3 regions of the Actinomadura sp. NAK00032 genome follow, and region 3 is predicted to be linked to each of the others. Evidence: predicted binding sites of a transcription regulator. Region 3 holds the regulator's gene; each other region holds the start of a gene.

Region 1 (5,261 bases), 1.5 Mb from region 3:
CGCCACGTCCAGCAACACTTAGCTGTACCGCTCGCGATTCTGCGCCGACCCGATGTGGACGCCCTCGCAGGTGTTCACTCGGGTCCGCCTCTTGCTCTCCTGGTCCACGATCAGCAGCCGGGCGCCGCGTGTCCTCGACATGGACGATCCAGCGGCCGTCGCTGCCGCCGAGGGTCGTCCCGACCGCCTGCCGAAGCAGCGATACGTACCGATCCGCCGCCACCGCGAGCAGCTTGCCGTGGGCGTCGGACAGCTTGGTACCGGGAGCGGGCCGCCGGCGCGCCGAACCGTCTCCGCGCACACAAAAGGGGCGGCCCGCGGGGCCGCCCCTCTCATGCGCGTCGGTTACGCGTCGCCGATCAGAAGTCCATGCCGCCGGCGTCGGGCATGCCGCCCGCCGGGGCCGGGTTCTTCTCGGGCTTCTCGGCGATGACGGCCTCGGTGGTCAGGAACAGCGCGGCGATCGACGAGGCGTTCTGCAGCGCGGACCGGGTCACCTTGGCCGGGTCGAGGATGCCCGACTCGAACATGTTGACGTACTCGCCGGTGGCGGCGTTCAGGCCCTCACCCGGGGTGAGGTTGCGGACCCGCTCCACCACGACGCCGCCCTCGAGGCCGGCGTTCACGGCGATCTGCTTCAGCGGCTCCTCCAGAGCGCGCTTGACGATGTTGGCACCGGTGGCCTCGTCGCCCGCGAGCTCCAGCTTGTCGAACGCCTTGGTGCCGGCCTGCAGCAGCGCGACGCCACCGCCGGGGACGATGCCCTCCTCGACCGCGGCCTTGGCGTTGCGGACGGCGTCCTCGATGCGGTGCTTGCGCTCCTTGAGCTCGACCTCCGTCGCGGCGCCGGCCTTGATGACCGCCACACCGCCCGCGAGCTTGGCCAGGCGCTCCTGGAGCTTCTCGCGGTCGTAGTCGGAGTCGGTGTTGTCGATCTCGGTGCGGATCTGGTTGACCCGGCCCGCGATCTCGTTGGCGTCACCGGCGCCGTCCACGATGGTGGTCTCGTCCTTGGTGATGACGACCTTGCGGGCGCGGCCCAGCATGTCGGTCGTGGTGTTCTCGAGCTTGAGACCCACGTCCTCGCTGATGACCTGGCCGCCGGTCAGCGTGGCGATGTCGCCCAGCATGGCCTTGCGGCGGTCGCCGAAGCCCGGGGCCTTCACGGCCACGGACTTGAAGATCCCGCGGATCTTGTTGACGACCAGGGTGGCCAGGGCCTCGCCCTCGACGTCCTCCGCGATGATCAGCAGCGGCTTGCCGGACTGCATGACGCCCTCGAGGACGGGCAGCAGGTCCTTGTTGGCCGACGCCTTGCCCTGAACGATCAGGATGTACGGGTCCTCGAGGACCGCCTCCATCCGCTCGGGGTCGGTCACGAAGTAGTGCGAGATGTAGCCCTTGTCGAAGCGCATCCCCTCGGTGAGCTCGAGCTCCAGACCGAAGGTCTGGCTCTCCTCGACCGTGATGACGCCTTCCTTGCCGACCTTGTCCATCGCCTCGGCGATCATCTCGCCGATCTGCGGGTCGCCCGCGGAGATGGACGCCGTGGAGGCGATCTGCTCCTTGGTCTCCACGTCCTTGGCCAGCTTGGACAGCTCCTCGCTGACCCGCTCGACCGCGGCCTCGATGCCCCGCTTCAGCGACATCGGGTTCGCGCCCGCCGCCACGTTCCGCAGACCCTCGCGCACCAGCGCCTGGGCCAGCACGGTCGCGGTGGTGGTGCCGTCACCCGCGACGTCGTCGGTCTTCTTGGCGACCTCCTTGACGAGCTCCGCGCCGATCTTCTCCCACGCGTCCTCGAGCTCGATCTCCTTGGCGATCGACACACCGTCGTTGGTGATCGTGGGGGCGCCCCACTTCTTCTCCAGCACGACGTTGCGACCCTTCGGACCAAGGGTCACCTTTACGGCATCGGCCAGCTGGTTCATGCCGCGCTCGAGACCGCGGCGGGCCTCCTCGTCGAACGCGATCATCTTTGCAGCCATAGGCTCCAGTCCTCCCGGAACAAGGTGGCTTAGACGGATCGAGCCGACGCCCGCGACGGACGGCCCCCGCCGACGACTTCCATTCCGCCGCCGGACTGAGGCCTCATCGCCCCGACCCAGACTGTGAAGCTGTCACTCTCCACAGTAGAGTGCCAACCGTTTTTTTAGCACTCTACCCTGCCGAGTGCAAGCGCCACACATCCTCGCCGGGGGAAGGTTCACCTACCTGCCCAGACCCGTTCTCACCTGCGACGGAACCCCGTCTGGGAACCTCACGGGTGTGTCGCCGTGACTCACTGTGCGTGGTCGTACGCCGGTATTCGCGGAGCACGCGCACCGGGACGGGGCAGAGGAACGACGGTCTGTTCCGCGCGTTCCGCGCCGGAAGTAGGAGGAGCCCCAGCGCTGCATCAATGCGCCGGTTCATGATCTCCTCGTCGTCGATGCAGTGAGCATATGTGCTCTGGAGCATGGCCACCGAGTGCCCGGCACGAGCCGCCACGTTGGCCGCCGGCACCCCACCGTTCAGCCAGAGCGACAGGCACGCACGGCACAGGTCGTACGGCCGTTGAGCGAGCGGGCAGCGGTCAGGACGTGCTTGCCATCGTCCAGGTAACGGCACCCCTCGGCCGCCCTTCGGCGCCCTGGTCAGCCGCCGCTGCCGGGGTAGTAGTCCTCTTTAGGCATGATGCGGCCACCGGTGCTGGGCCAGTGGTCATTGCCAGCCGTCACACGGCCGCCGGTGCCGGGCCAGTTATCGTCTTTGGCCGTAGTCATGGTCGTGGGGCCAGCGGCCAGCAGGACGCCGGCGGCCAAGGCCACTGCCAGTAGGCCCCGCACGCTCCAGGTAGTCCGGGTGGTCAAGCGCATCGACTACTCCCATTGTGAGGACAATGCGGGGTGTCGTCGTGACTCCGGACATGCTAAGCGATGGCGTCGCTCGCAGGGTTCCCGGCGGTTACCGCATCTGGGGCACAAAGGGACGCAAGTGGGGGAAACCGCTACGAACTGTAGCCCGACGATCTCTTGGCCGAGCTGAACGGAAACCGATAACTGGCCACGCGGAACCATTGCGGAACGGGCGGCCCTGCGGGGCGGTTTCGGACGGCCGGGACGGGGCGGTTAGGAGCGGCGTCGTGAGGAGTTCGAGCCGCGCTTGTTGCGGGTGGCCCGCCGCTCGGACAGGTGGCGGAGGAGTAGTCGGAGCACCAACAGCGCCGCCTCGCGACGCTCGGGCGTCCTCGACCACACCGCCGGGACGATGACGACGGCGATGAGAGTGAAGAGGATCAGCGCGACAAGGGACGCCCCGAGCCCGGGGAGAATCGCGAAGTTTCCGAAATTGCTCTGGGCCTCGCCCATGCAGGACCTCCGGGCAGCAGAAAGCAGCTCCGAAGGTCTCTCCCGCCGTGCGAAAGCCACGACCGACGGCCCGGACCGCATCATGCGGACGTGATGACGAGCTCGCCGCTTTGGGGATACTCCCCTTCCAGGGGGTAAGCGTAGCCCGTCGCCTCTGGCCGTGGCTCGGGTCACACGGAACACTTACGGAACGGACAGCCCCCGCATCAGCCGACGACGATCTCGAAGGGGCGTCCGGTGGGCTGGTCCTGTAGGGCGTGACGCTTCCCGTGCACATAGGAGACGAGGTCGCGGACCTGCTCCGCAGGACGGAGGTGACGCCTCATCGAACCGAGCGGCACGCCGGTCGATGGCGGCGTCGGGCGGATCAGAGGGCGATGGGGCGGTGGGCGAGGATTTCGTCGGCGATCTGGTCGGGGTCGTCGAGGGCCGGTGTGTGGAAGATCAGGGCGGCCCAGTCGGGGCTGGAGACGCTGGCGTCCAGGACGCGTGAGTAGTAGTCGGTCTCCGGGTCGGCGGCCTGGATCCTGCGGACGATCTCGGCGAGTTCGGCGCGGGTGATGTCGGCGACGCGCGGATGCGCCGGGCGGGCTGCTTCCAGGGCGAACTCGTCGAGAGTGCGCCGGTCGAGGTGGTCCGTGAAGTCGTGCGTGGTGTAGGCGTGCCCGGTGGCCTGGTTGAACTCGTCGATCGCCGCCGCGGCGGGTTCGCCGCGGGCGAGCAGGTCGGCGATGCGTTCGATCTCACTGGCCAGTTCCGCCAGCCGTTCGGGGGCGGCGGTGGGGGGCAGCAGTTCGGGACGCAGGTCCATGCGCGCATCCTGGCACACCGTCCGCCGGCTGTCTCAGCGCCCTTGGAAGGCGTTGCGGGTCTGGTCGGCCAAGTCGTCTACTACCTGCGCCACTGCTTCGACCAGGGCCTTGCCCGTCGGCTCGCCGGTCACCGTCCAGACTTCGCGGTCTTCCTCCTCGACGGATGTCACGCCGGTGACGGCGCTCAGCGCGTCGTCGATGCGGTGGCGCAATTCGAGTTCGAGAGGGCCGGTGCGGACGAATTCCATGACCCAGACGCTGACGTGCCACCACGGGCCCTCGCGGAGCTTGGAGGCGGATACGGCACGCAGGTTCGGCTCGTTGGTCTTGCGCAGCCACTCCTCGGCTATCGAAGAGTCGAGTGGCTGAATCTGCTGGATCTCATCAGTCACGTGGTGGAGGCTATCGCGCGTGCGCGGAGGTACGACCTCAGGATGATGTGCGGTGGGCGGGGCCGGAGAATCATGGCGGCATGACGCAACGGAAAGCCGACCCTTTATGGGCAGTCGCCCGGTGGCCGTTCGGTGTCGGCGTGGTTTGCCTGGTCGGGGGCGTTCTCGTCCTTCAACTGGACGAGGAGACTCCGTACAACTGCGACTTCAGCTGCGCCATGTCGAGCATCGGATGGCAGGACCTGCTGGCGCTCTTGCTGTTCATCCTCGGGATCATGGCGTTCTTGATGTTCGCCATGGTCTGCGTGTTGTTCGGGGTGCTGTCGGTCGTCGATTCCGTTCGTGACCGGTGGCGGTAGCCGCTATTCGGGGAGTAGCGCGCGGACGGCCGTCAGGCGTTCGCGGTGCTCTTCCAGCCAGTCGGCGGCGACTTCGATCGTGAGTTCCACCGTCACCAGGAAAGAGTGCGAGTCGACTACGGCCACGTGGACGCGGTCGTGGTCGTCGATTTCCAAGTGGATCTCGGTCGCGCGCTGACCTTCGCGCCATGCGGCGTCCGTTCCCTGGGAGAGGGAGTCGAGGGCCTTCTCCCAGGCGGTGAGGTCTTCGGCGTCCAGCCAGGTCTTGATGCCGCCGCTGACGAAATAGCTGCCGACCTCTATCTCACCGGTGAGGCCGCCGCTCTCCTGGCCGGTCACCCGAAGCGT
Region 2 (5,261 bases), 5.5 Mb from region 3:
TCGGCGTGCACCGACTCCACCCGGCGGGAGACGATGTCGACCTGCGCGGTGAACTCCTCCAGCGCGACGTCGACCCGCTTGGCGACCTCCTCGTGGATGTTCTCGATGCGCTTGCGGACGTCCTCGTGCACGTCCTCGAAGCGGCGGGAGAACTCGTCCATCCGCTTGGCGACGTCGCTGTAGGCGGTCTCGGCGATCTGCGACATGGTCGCCTTGACCTCGTCGCGGTCCGGCCGGGCGCGCAGCTCCTCGATCAGCGGGTCGACCGCCTCGGCGAGGTGCTTCTCCAGCGCGTCGAACCGGTCGCCGTACTCGGCCGCCGGACGCTGCGCGATCTCGGCCAGCAGCCGGTGCACCTCGGCGATCTCCAGCGTGGCGGGGAGCCGGCCGATCCGCTCGCCGACCCCGTCCAGCCGGCCGTCCAGGCTCTCGAACCGGCCGTCCAGGCCCTCCAGCTTGCCCGACAGTCCCTCCAGCCGGCCGTCGACGCCGTCCAGCCGCCCGTCCAGCCCGTCGAGCCGGCCGCCGACGCCCTCGACCCGGCCGTTGACCGCCTCCAGCCCCTGCTCCATCCGCTCGGCCATCTCGCCGAGCGCCTGGTCGACCCGTGCCGTGACCCCGTTGATCGAGTGTTCGAGCCGCTCGGACCGGTGGCCCAGCTCGGCGAGCGACTTGTCCAGCCGGTTGAACCGGACGGACGCGGCCTCCATGCTGCCCTGGAGCTTGTCGAGCCGCTTGGTCATCTCGTCCATGCGCTGGGACGCCTGCTGCGTGGCGTCCGTGATGTGCTGCGCGGAGTCGAGGACGGCCTGGATGCGGGTCAGGCCCTCGTCGACGTTCTCGGCGACGACGCCGACGTCGGCCCAGAGCGCGGGCAGCTCGGCGACGGGCTTGACCCGCTCGCCGAACGACTCGATGTGCTCGGCCAGGCCTTCGGCCCATTCCGGGGGCTTGCCGGACAGTTCGTCGACCTGCCCGCGGACGCTCTCGATCTGCCCGGTCAGCCCGGTGAGCTCCCGCTCCCGGACCTCGCGGAGCAGCCACTCCATGCCTTCCAGCCGCTGGCGAATCTCGTCCAGGACCTGACCCTGTGAGCGCTGTTCATAGACGTGGTCCTGCGCCGCACGGGCGAGCAACTCCCGCATCCGATCCGAGACCGGTTGACCTCCCGTCTGCAGGAAGTTGTGATTCGTTTCCACCCGATGCTCCTTCGTGTGCCGGCGCGACGAAATGACGCACGGCAAATGAATCTCTGAGGTGGCCACTGTAGTGCGTGTGAGGGGCCGCTAAAACGGGTAGCAGAGAAGATTGTGAGTTCTGCGGAATGCGCCTGTTATCCGGCTGGGGCGGAAAGTGAGAAATAGCCGGGGGAGTGCTTGATCACCGCTTCGCGGCAATCGTCTTGATCATGGTGATGTGACGGGGATGCGCGGCGGGCGGGGCCGGTGCCGTGTCCGTACATCTCGTCCAACATCGGCAGTTCCCGAACCCGGCGCGGCGGCGGCCCGCCGGTGCGCGGCCCCGGTCGCGCGGCGCCGCGCGACGGATTCGAGCCCTATTTCGGAGGGTATTCCGCGGCGCCGAAGTCCCGGCCGGTGAACCTGCCTTGGTGTTTTCGGGTGCGTCTGTCTCGGCGCACCGATTCGGGGCCGGAGCCGCCGCGTTGCCGGGCGCCCGCAATCCCTGGTGGACGCGATGCCGGAAAACGCCGATGATTTGCACCGCCGTGGCGCGTCGCCCGGCCCCGCTTGGTGTTGCCCGGCCGCGCGGAAGATCTTTGGGCACGGTTGCCGGGCGGCCCGGCTCCGGGCGGGTCAGCCCGCCGGGGGAGCGGCCGCGGCGGGGCGGGTGAGCAGGGCGACCGGGTCGCGGCCGACCCGGGTCACCACCACCGTCGCCTCCGCGCCGCCGTGCCCCGGCCGGCGCCCGGCGAAGCCGAGATCGCGGCGCAGCCGGTCGACGTCCACGGCCGAGCCGCGCTTCTTGACGGTCAGCACGCCGACCTCGCGGCGGCGCAGCTCCGCGCGCAGGCGCTTCACCGAGAACGGCATGACGTCCTCGACCTCGTAGGCGTGCGCGAATGGCGTCGGGCAGAGCCGGTCGGACGTGATGTACGCGATCTGCGGATCGGCCAGCCCGCCGCCGACCAGTTCCGCCACCTCGCCCACCAGATGGGCGCGTATCACCGCTCCGTCAGGCTCGTATAGATAACGGCCCCATGGGCGTACATCGGGGCCGTCCGACACTTGCGGGGTCAATGTGCAGACCTGTGGGTCGGTGTCGGACGACAGCAGCGTGGCCCGGCGGCCCACGTCCCCTGCGAGCGACCCCAGCCACAGGGCCGCCTCCTTGACGTCACCGTGGACCGACACCCACTCGGCCTCCGCGCCGTCCGGGACGGCCTCATGCGGGATGCCGGGCGCCACCTTGACGCACGCCCCGGGAACCTTCTGCGCCCTGTCCAGGACGACGTCAAGCGGCGGCTCGTAGGAGCGCGGGTCGAAGACCCTGCCCCGTGCAGTACGGCGCCCAGGGTCGGCGAACACCGCGTCGAAGCCGTCCACCGCGGCCTCGGTGGCGTCGCCGATGCGTACGGACGCGTCGAGGCCGAATTCGGTCACGTTCGCCTGCGCCACCTCGGCCGTCAGCGGGTCGAGCTCCACGCCCTCCCCGGTGAGGCCCGCGCGCCCCCGCGCGATGAGGTCGGCGCCTATCCCGCAACCCATGTCCAGCACACGCGCGCCGTCCAGCCGGTCGGCGAACCGTCGCGCACGGTGCGCCGCCACACTCGCGCGGGTGGACTGCTCAAGGCCCGCCTGGGTGAAGTACATGCGGTCCGCGTCCGGACCGAACTTGGCCCGCGCCCGCTCCCGGAGCCGCACCTGCGTGAGCGCCGCGGCCACCAGCGCGGCATCGTGCCGTTCGCGCAGCCGCGTCGCCGTGGCGAGCAATCCGCCCTCGCTGACGTCCGCCGCCGCCGCCTCGCCGAGGAGTGCCTGGCCGGAGGGGGTCCGCAGGGCCCGGAACGACGCGATGTCCATGGAGCGAAGTTAGCGTCAGGTGAACGTCGGCCGGTGCCTCCGTGTCCGTGTTGACGGGCTCCCGGGCACGGAATAGTCTCCATGACTGGCACTCTCGTACTGAGAGTGCCAACAACAGCGACAAGGTCGGTCTGGCACCCGCGACGGCAGGCCGGTCCAGGGTCGCCTCTTCTGTCACATGTGCTGGCCGGTCATCCGTGGCCGGCCGAGGACCAATCGAAGGGGAGGTCAGATCGTGACGACCGCCACCAAGGTTGTTCTCAAGCCGCTTGAGGACCGCATCGTCGTCCAGCCGCTTGAGGCCGAGACCACCACCGCGTCGGGCCTGGTGATCCCGGACACCGCCAAGGAGAAGCCCCAGGAGGGCACCGTCCTTGCCGTTGGCCCGGGTCGCGTCGACGACAAGGGCGAGCGCGTCCCCGTCGACGTCAAGGTCGGCGAGGTCGTGCTCTACAGCAAGTACGGCGGCACCGAGGTCAAGTACAACGGCGAGGACTACCTCGTCCTCTCGGCCCGCGACGTGCTCGCGGTCATCGAGAAGTAATCACCGAGACGTGATGCACCCGCCCCGGTCGGCGCCGCCTTCGGCGGGGCTGCCGGGGCGGATCGCGTAATAGAGGAGTATCCGCATGGCGAAGATCCTGGAGTTCGAGGAGGACGCTCGCCGGGCTCTTGAGCGCGGCGTCAACGCTCTCGCGGACGCCGTCAAGGTGACGATCGGCCCGCGCGGCCGCAACGTCGTCATCGACAAGAAGTTCGGCGCGCCGACCATCACCAACGACGGCGTCACCATCGCCCGCGAGGTGGAGCTGGAGGACCCCTACGAGAACCTCGGGGCCCAGCTCGCCAAGGAAGTGGCGACCAAGACCAACGACATCGCGGGCGACGGCACCACCACGGCGACCGTCCTCGCGCAGGCGCTGGTCCGGGAGGGCACCCGCAACGTGGCCGCCGGCGCGTCCCCGCTCGCGCTCAAGCGCGGCATCGACGCGGCCGCCCAGCACGTGTCCGACCAGCTGCTGAAGACGGCCCGCGAGATCGTCGAGAAGGACGAGATCGCGCACGTCGCGACCATCTCCGCGCAGGACCCGCAGATCGGCGAGCTGATCGCGGAGGCGTTCGAGAAGGTCGGCAAGGACGGCGTCATCACCGTCGAGGAGGCCCACACGATGGGCCTCGAGCTGGAGTTCACCGAGGGCCTCCAGTTCGACAAGGGCTACCTGTCGCCGCACATGGTCACCGACCACGAGCGCATGGAGGCCGTCCTGGAGGACGCCTACGTGCTCATCGTGGACGGCAAGATCTCCAACGTGCAGGAGTTCCTGCCGCTGGCCGAGAAGGTCGCGCAGACCAAGAAGCCGCTGCTCGTGGTGGCCGAGGACGTCGAGGGCGAGGCCCTGGCGCTGCTCGTCGCCAACAAGATCCGCGGCACCTTCACCTCCGTCGCGGTCAAGGCGCCGGGCTTCGGCGACCGCCGCAAGGCGATGCTCGGCGACATGGCCACCCTGACCGGCGGCCAGGTCGTCAGCGAGGCCATCGGCCTCAAGCTCGACTCCATCGGGCTGGAGGACCTCGGCCGCGCCCGCCGGATCACCGTCACCAAGGACGCCACCACCATCGTCGACGGTGAGGGCTCCGCGGACGAGATCACCGCGCGCGTCAACCAGATCAAGGTCGAGATCGAGAACTCCGACTCCGACTGGGACCGCGAGAAGCTGCAGGAGCGGCTGGCCAAGCTGGCCGGCGGGGTCTGCGTGCTGCGGGTCGGCGCCGCCACCGAGGTGGAGCTGAAGGAGAAGAAGCACCGCCTGGAGGACGCCATCTCGGCGACCCGCGCGGCGATCGAGGAGGGCATCGTCTCCGGCGGCGGCAGCGCGCTGGTGCACGTGGCCAAGGAGGGCTTCGACACCCTCGGCCTGTCCGGCGACGAGGCCACCGGCGCCGAGGCGGTCCGCCGCGCGCTCAACGAGCCGCTGCGCTGGATCTCCGAGAACGCCGGCCAGGAGGGCTACGTCGTCGTCTCCAAGGTGCAGGCGCTGCAGGCCGGCCACGGCTACAACGCCGCGACCGGCGAGTACGGCGACCTGATCGCCCAGGGCGTCATCGACCCGGTGAAGGTCACCCGCTCCGCGGTCACCAACGCCGCCTCGATCGCGGGCATGCTGCTCACCACCGAGGCGCTCGTGGTCGACAAGCCGGAGGAGCCCGAGGAGGCCGCCG
Region 3 (5,261 bases):
CTCCGGGAGGCCGGGTTCACCCGCATCTCCTACGGCATGCAGAGCGCGCGCGAGCACGTCCTGGCCGTCCTGGAGCGCACGCACACTCCCGGCCGCGTCCCGCAGGTCGTCGACTGGACCCGCAAGGCGGGCTTCGAGCACATCAACCTCGACCTGATCTACGGCACCCCAGGCGAGACCGACGACGACTGGAGGGCCTCCCTGGAGGCGGCCCTCGCGTCCGAGCCCGACCACGTGTCGGCCTACGCGCTCATCGTCGAGGAGGGCACCCGCCTGGCCGCCCAGGTGCGGCGCGGGGAACTCAAGGCCCCCGATGACGACGCCATGGCCGACCGCTACCTCATCGCCGACGAGATGCTCAGCGGCCGCGGCCTGCACTGGTACGAGATCTCCAACTGGGCGTCCGACCCGGCCGCCGCCTGCCGCCACAACATGCTCTATTGGACGGGCGCCGACTGGTGGGGCGTCGGCCCAGGGGCGCACAGCCACGTCGGCGGAACCCGCTGGTGGAACGTCAAGCACCCCGCCGCCTACGCCTCCCGCCTGGCCGAGGGCACGACCCCCGCCCACGCCAGGGAGATCCTCACCGACGACGACCGCCACATCGAGCGCGTCATGCTGGAACTACGCCTGGCCCAGGGCTGCCCCACACCCCTCCTGGACGACAAGGCCACCCGCAGAGCAATCGACGAGGGCCTACTAGAACCGGCCCCCTACGAAGAGGGCCGAGCCGTCCTGACCCTAAAGGGCCGCCTCCTGGCCGACGCAGTAGTCCGAGACCTCACCTAAGAGCGACCTGCACTCACGAAATCGATCAGTTCCTCCACGCGGCCCAGCAGTGCGGGTTCCAGGTCGGTGTAGCTGCCGACCGAGTTCAGGATCCGCTTCCAGGCGGCGCCGGTGTCGTCGCCCCAGCCGAGTTCGGCGATGACGCCCTCCTTCCACGGGATGCCGCGGGGGATGCGTGGCCAGGCGCGGATGCCGACGGCGGCTGGCTTCACCGCCTCCCAGATGTCGATGAACGGGTGGCCGGTGATCAGGACGTGCGGGGACGACACCCGCGCGGCGATCCGGGACTCCTTGGACCCCTCCACCAGGTGGTCGACGAGGACGCCGAGGCGGCGGCCGGCGTCCGGGCCGAACTCCTCGACGATCGCGGGCAGGTCGTCCACGCCTTCGAGGTACTCCACGACGACGCCCTCGACGCGCAGGTCGTGGCCCCAGATCTTCTCGACCAGCTCGGCGTCGTGGACGCCCTCGACGTAGATGCGGCTCTGCTTGGCGACCTGGGCGCGCAGGCCCCGCACCGCGATCGAGCCGGACGCCGACCGCGCCTGCCCCCTGGGCGCCGCGGTGGGCCTGACCAGGGTGACCGGCTTGCCGTCGATCAGGAAGCCGGCCTTCGCCAGCGGGAACACGCGCCGCTTGCCGAACCGGTCCTCCAGCGTGACGCCGAACTTGTCGCAGCCGACCACCGCGCCGCAGAAGCCGCTGCCGGGGTCCTCGGCGACCAGCCCCGGCTCGGCCGGGACCTCCGGGATCTGCCCCTTGCGCGGCCTGCGCCAGTCGCCGGCCAGCACATCGTTTCCGTAGTCCTTACTGCGCACGGGTCCGCACATTAACCCGGCGGGGCGGCCGGGTGGCGTCGCCCCTCGTCCCTCGGCGTGGCGCCCGCGTCCGATACGGATAGGATCGCGCCGCCGTCCGGGGAGTGCGCGGGCACTCCGATCGGGGGTGCGGGGCCGTACAATTGGCACTCTAGAGTATGGAGTGCCAGCGGAACGGCCGACCGGACGAGGGAGGTGACGCCGTGCTGGACGACCGCAAGCTCGCCGTCCTGCGCGCCATCGTCGAGGACTTCGTCTCCACCAACGAGCCGGTGGGGTCGAAGGCCCTGGCGGACCGGCACAACCTCGGTGTGTCGCCCGCGACCATCCGCAACGACATGGCGGTGCTGGAGGAGCAGGGCTACATCACGCAGCCGCACACCAGCGCCGGGCGCGTGCCCACCGACAAGGGCTACCGGCTGTTCGTCGACCGGCTGTCGACGATCAAGCCGCTGTCGATCGCCGAGCGGCGCGCCATCGAGACGTTCCTGTCCGGCGCCTACGACCTCGACGACGTGGTCGGCCGCACGGTGCGGCTGCTCGCGCAGCTCACCCGGCAGGTCGCCGTCGTCCAGTACCCGTCGCTGACCCGCTCGTCGGTGCGGCACGTCGAGCTGGTCCCGGTCGCCGAGGGGCGGCTGCTGCTCGTCCTGATCACCGACACCGGGCGGGTGGAGCAGCGGGTCATCGAGACGCCCGCCGCGATCTCCGAGGAATCGATCGGGCACCTGCGGGCGTTGCTCAACACGTGCCTGGACGGGCTCGGCCTCGGCGACGTGCCGACGGCCGTCGCCGACCTGCCGGAGAAGGTGGGGCCGGACGAGCGGCCGGTCGCGGCGTCGGTGCTGTCGGTGCTGCTGGAGACGCTCGTCGACAAGCACGAGGAGAAGATCGTTTTCGCCGGGGCGGCCAACCTCGCCGCCGTCGACTTCTCGCAGAGCCTGCGGGAGGTCCTGGTGGCGCTGGAGGAGCAGGTGGTGCTGATGAGGCTGCTCGGCGAGACCGGCGACTCCTCTACAGTTACGGTGCGGATCGGCACCGAGAACCCCGACCTGGGGCTCCGATCGACCTCGGTGGTCGCCGCGGACTACGGGGTCGGCGACCTCACCTTGGCCAGGCTCGGAGTACTCGGGCCTACACGCATGGATTACCCCAGCACGATGGGAGCGGTACGGGCAGTGGCACGCTACGTGGGACAGATCCTGGCGGGGTCGTAAGGTGGCGAACGACTACTACGCGACCCTGGGGGTCCGGCGCGACGCGAGCGCCGACGAGGTGAAGAAGGCCTACCGCCGGCTGGCGCGGGAGCTTCACCCCGACGTCAACCCGGATCCGGAGACCCAGGAGAAGTTCAAGGAGATCACCCAGGCGTACGAGGTGCTCTCCGACCCCAAGAAGCGGGAGATGTACGACCTCGGCGCGGACCCGTTCGCGTCCGGGGCGGGCGCGGGGGCCGGCGGGTTCGGCGGGGCCGGGTTCCCCTTCAGCGACATCATGGACGCCTTCTTCGGGACGGCCACCGCGCGCGGCCCGCGGTCGCGGGCCCGGCGCGGCCGCAACGCGACGCTGCGGGTCGAGCTCGACCTCGCCGAGACGGCGTTCGGCACGACCCGCGAGCTGTCCATCGACACCGCGGTGGGCTGCGCCGCCTGCGACGGGTCGGGCTGCGCGCCCGGCACCCACCCGGAGACGTGCGAGACCTGCCACGGGCGCGGCGAGGTGCAGCAGGTCCAGCGCTCGTTCCTCGGCCAGGTCATGACGGCGCGGCCGTGCCCGGCGTGCGGCGGGTTCGGCTCGGTGATCCGCAACCCGTGCACCGAGTGCTCGGGCGACGGCCGGGTCCGCACCCGGCGCACCGTCAAGGTCAAGATCCCGGCCGGGGTGGAGAACGGCATCCACATCCAGCTCGCCGGCGAGGGCGAGGTCGGCCCGGGCGGCGGCCCGCCCGGCGACCTGTTCCTGGAGATCGTGGAGAAGCCGCACCCGATCTTCGAGCGGGAGGGCGACGACCTGCACTGCACGGTCGAGATCCCGATGACGGCGGCGGCGCTCGGTACCAGCGTCACCATCGAGACGCTGGACGACGCCGAGAGCGTCGACATCAAGCCCGGCACGCAGTCCGGGCAGGTGATCACGCTCTACAACCGGGGCGTCCGGCACCTCAACGAGAGCGGCCGCGGCGACCTGATGATCCACGTGAACGTGGAGACGCCGGGCCGGCTCGACGAGGAGCAGGAGGACCTGCTCCGCCGCCTGGCGGCCCTGCGCGGCGAGGAGCGCCCGCCCGGCAAGTTCGCCCCCGGTCAGCGCAACGGCGTGTTCTCCCGTATCAAGGACGTCTTCAACCAGCACTGAAGCGAGGTGGCGGCGGCCTACCGGGAGGGCCGCCGCGGCGGTTCCGAGCATTGAGAGGCCCACATGAGCCCGCCGGTGTTCCTCGCCGGGGCGGACGCGCTGGAGCGCGGCACGGTCGTCCTGGACGGCCCCGAAGGGCGGCACGCGGCGGCCGTGCGGCGGCTGCGGCCCGGTGAGCGGGTCGACCTGACCGACGGCGCCGGGCTGCTGGCCGAGTGCGTCGTCACCGCCGCCGACCGCGCGTCCCTCACCCTGGACGTGCTGGCCCGGCACCGGGAGCCGCCTCCCGCGCCGCGCATCGTGGTCGTCCAGGCGCTCCCGAAGGGCGACCGGGGCGAGCTGGCCGTGGAGACCATGACCGAGGTCGGCGTCGACGTGATCGTCCCGTGGGCGGCGGAGCGCTGCGTCACCCGGTGGCGCCCGGAGCGCCGCGAGAAGGCGCTCGGGCGCTGGCGCGCGACCGCCCGGGAGGCCGCCAAGCAGGCGCGGCGCGGCCGGCTGCCCGAGGTACCGGATCTCGCGTCCACCGAGGACGTCGCCGCGCGGATCGCCGCCGCGTCACTGGCGCTCGTCCTGCATGAGGAGGCCGAAGCGCCGCTGAGCGGGGTGCGAGTGCCCCCGGACGGCGACATCGTGCTGGTGGTGGGGCCCGAAGGCGGCATCACCGAGGCGGAGCTGGAGCGTTTCGCCGCGGCCGGCGGCAGCCCGGCGCGGCTCGGCCCGACCGTGCTGCGCACGTCGACGGCCGGGGTGGCGGCGGGCAGCGTGCTGCTCGCCGCCACCGGACGCTGGTAGGACGACCCGGCGGGCCCGTCAGGGCGTGGTCGCCGCGCCCTCCTCGGCCGTCCCCGCGGGGCTGCTCGTCGGCGCCTGCGTGGGCGCGTCGGTCGGCTTCTGCGTGGTCGGCGACGTGGTGGGGGTCGGCGGCGGCGCGGAGGTCGGCGCCTGCGTCGGCGTCTCGCTCGGGCACGGCGTGGTCTCCGGAGTCTGCGTGCCGGTCGCGCCCGGCGAGGCGGGCGCCGTGCCCGCCGGCGGCGGGATGCGGCACGACGACAGCCCCGGCGACGAGCTGGGACTGGTGGTCGACGAGGCGGACGGCGAACCCGACGAGGTGCTGCCCGCGGCGGGCGGCTCGGGGAACTCGGGGTTGCCCGGGGTGGCCGCGCGGTCGCCGTCGGTGTTGTTCTGCCCGCCGCCGGACGGCCCGCTGTTGCCGACGGACTGCTGGATGAGGTCGATGGTCTGCGGCGCCGTCACGCCGAGCCCGGCGATGACGACGGCGGCGGCGACGGCGAGCAC

What was found. The regulator HrcA, encoded in region 3, represses chaperone genes, less so after heat shock. The targets are predictions, from matches to a motif close to TTGGCACTCTCNNNNNGAGAGTGCCAA.
Positions count from the first base shown of each region.
Region 1: the regulator HrcA is predicted to act here: its motif matches at 2,118-2,144, upstream of groL (chaperonin GroEL).
Region 2: the regulator HrcA is predicted to act here: its motif matches at 3,127-3,153, upstream of groES (co-chaperone GroES).

Region 1 covers NZ_CP054932.1:1,412,525-1,417,785, reverse strand. The annotation lists gene HUT06_RS45125 (hypothetical protein) at 19-141, opposite strand; gene groL (chaperonin GroEL) at 360-1,988, opposite strand; gene HUT06_RS06730 (hypothetical protein) at 3,111-3,350, opposite strand; gene HUT06_RS06725 (hypothetical protein) at 3,718-4,161, opposite strand; gene HUT06_RS06720 (hypothetical protein) at 4,195-4,554, opposite strand; gene HUT06_RS06715 (hypothetical protein) at 4,635-4,913, shown strand; gene HUT06_RS06710 (DUF5959 family protein) at 4,917-5,261, opposite strand, start outside.
Region 2 covers NZ_CP054932.1:8,440,729-8,445,989, reverse strand. The annotation lists gene HUT06_RS38705 (hypothetical protein) at 1-1,199, opposite strand, end outside; gene HUT06_RS38700 (class I SAM-dependent methyltransferase) at 1,815-3,041, opposite strand; gene groES (co-chaperone GroES) at 3,274-3,585, shown strand; gene groL (chaperonin GroEL) at 3,671-5,261, shown strand, end outside.
Region 3 covers NZ_CP054932.1:2,907,666-2,912,926, forward strand. The annotation lists gene hemW (radical SAM family heme chaperone HemW) at 1-789, shown strand, start outside; gene HUT06_RS13615 (DUF3097 domain-containing protein) at 786-1,607, opposite strand; gene hrcA (heat-inducible transcriptional repressor HrcA) at 1,811-2,824, shown strand; gene dnaJ (molecular chaperone DnaJ) at 2,826-3,962, shown strand; gene HUT06_RS13630 (16S rRNA (uracil(1498)-N(3))-methyltransferase) at 4,026-4,757, shown strand; gene HUT06_RS13635 (hypothetical protein) at 4,776-5,261, opposite strand, start outside.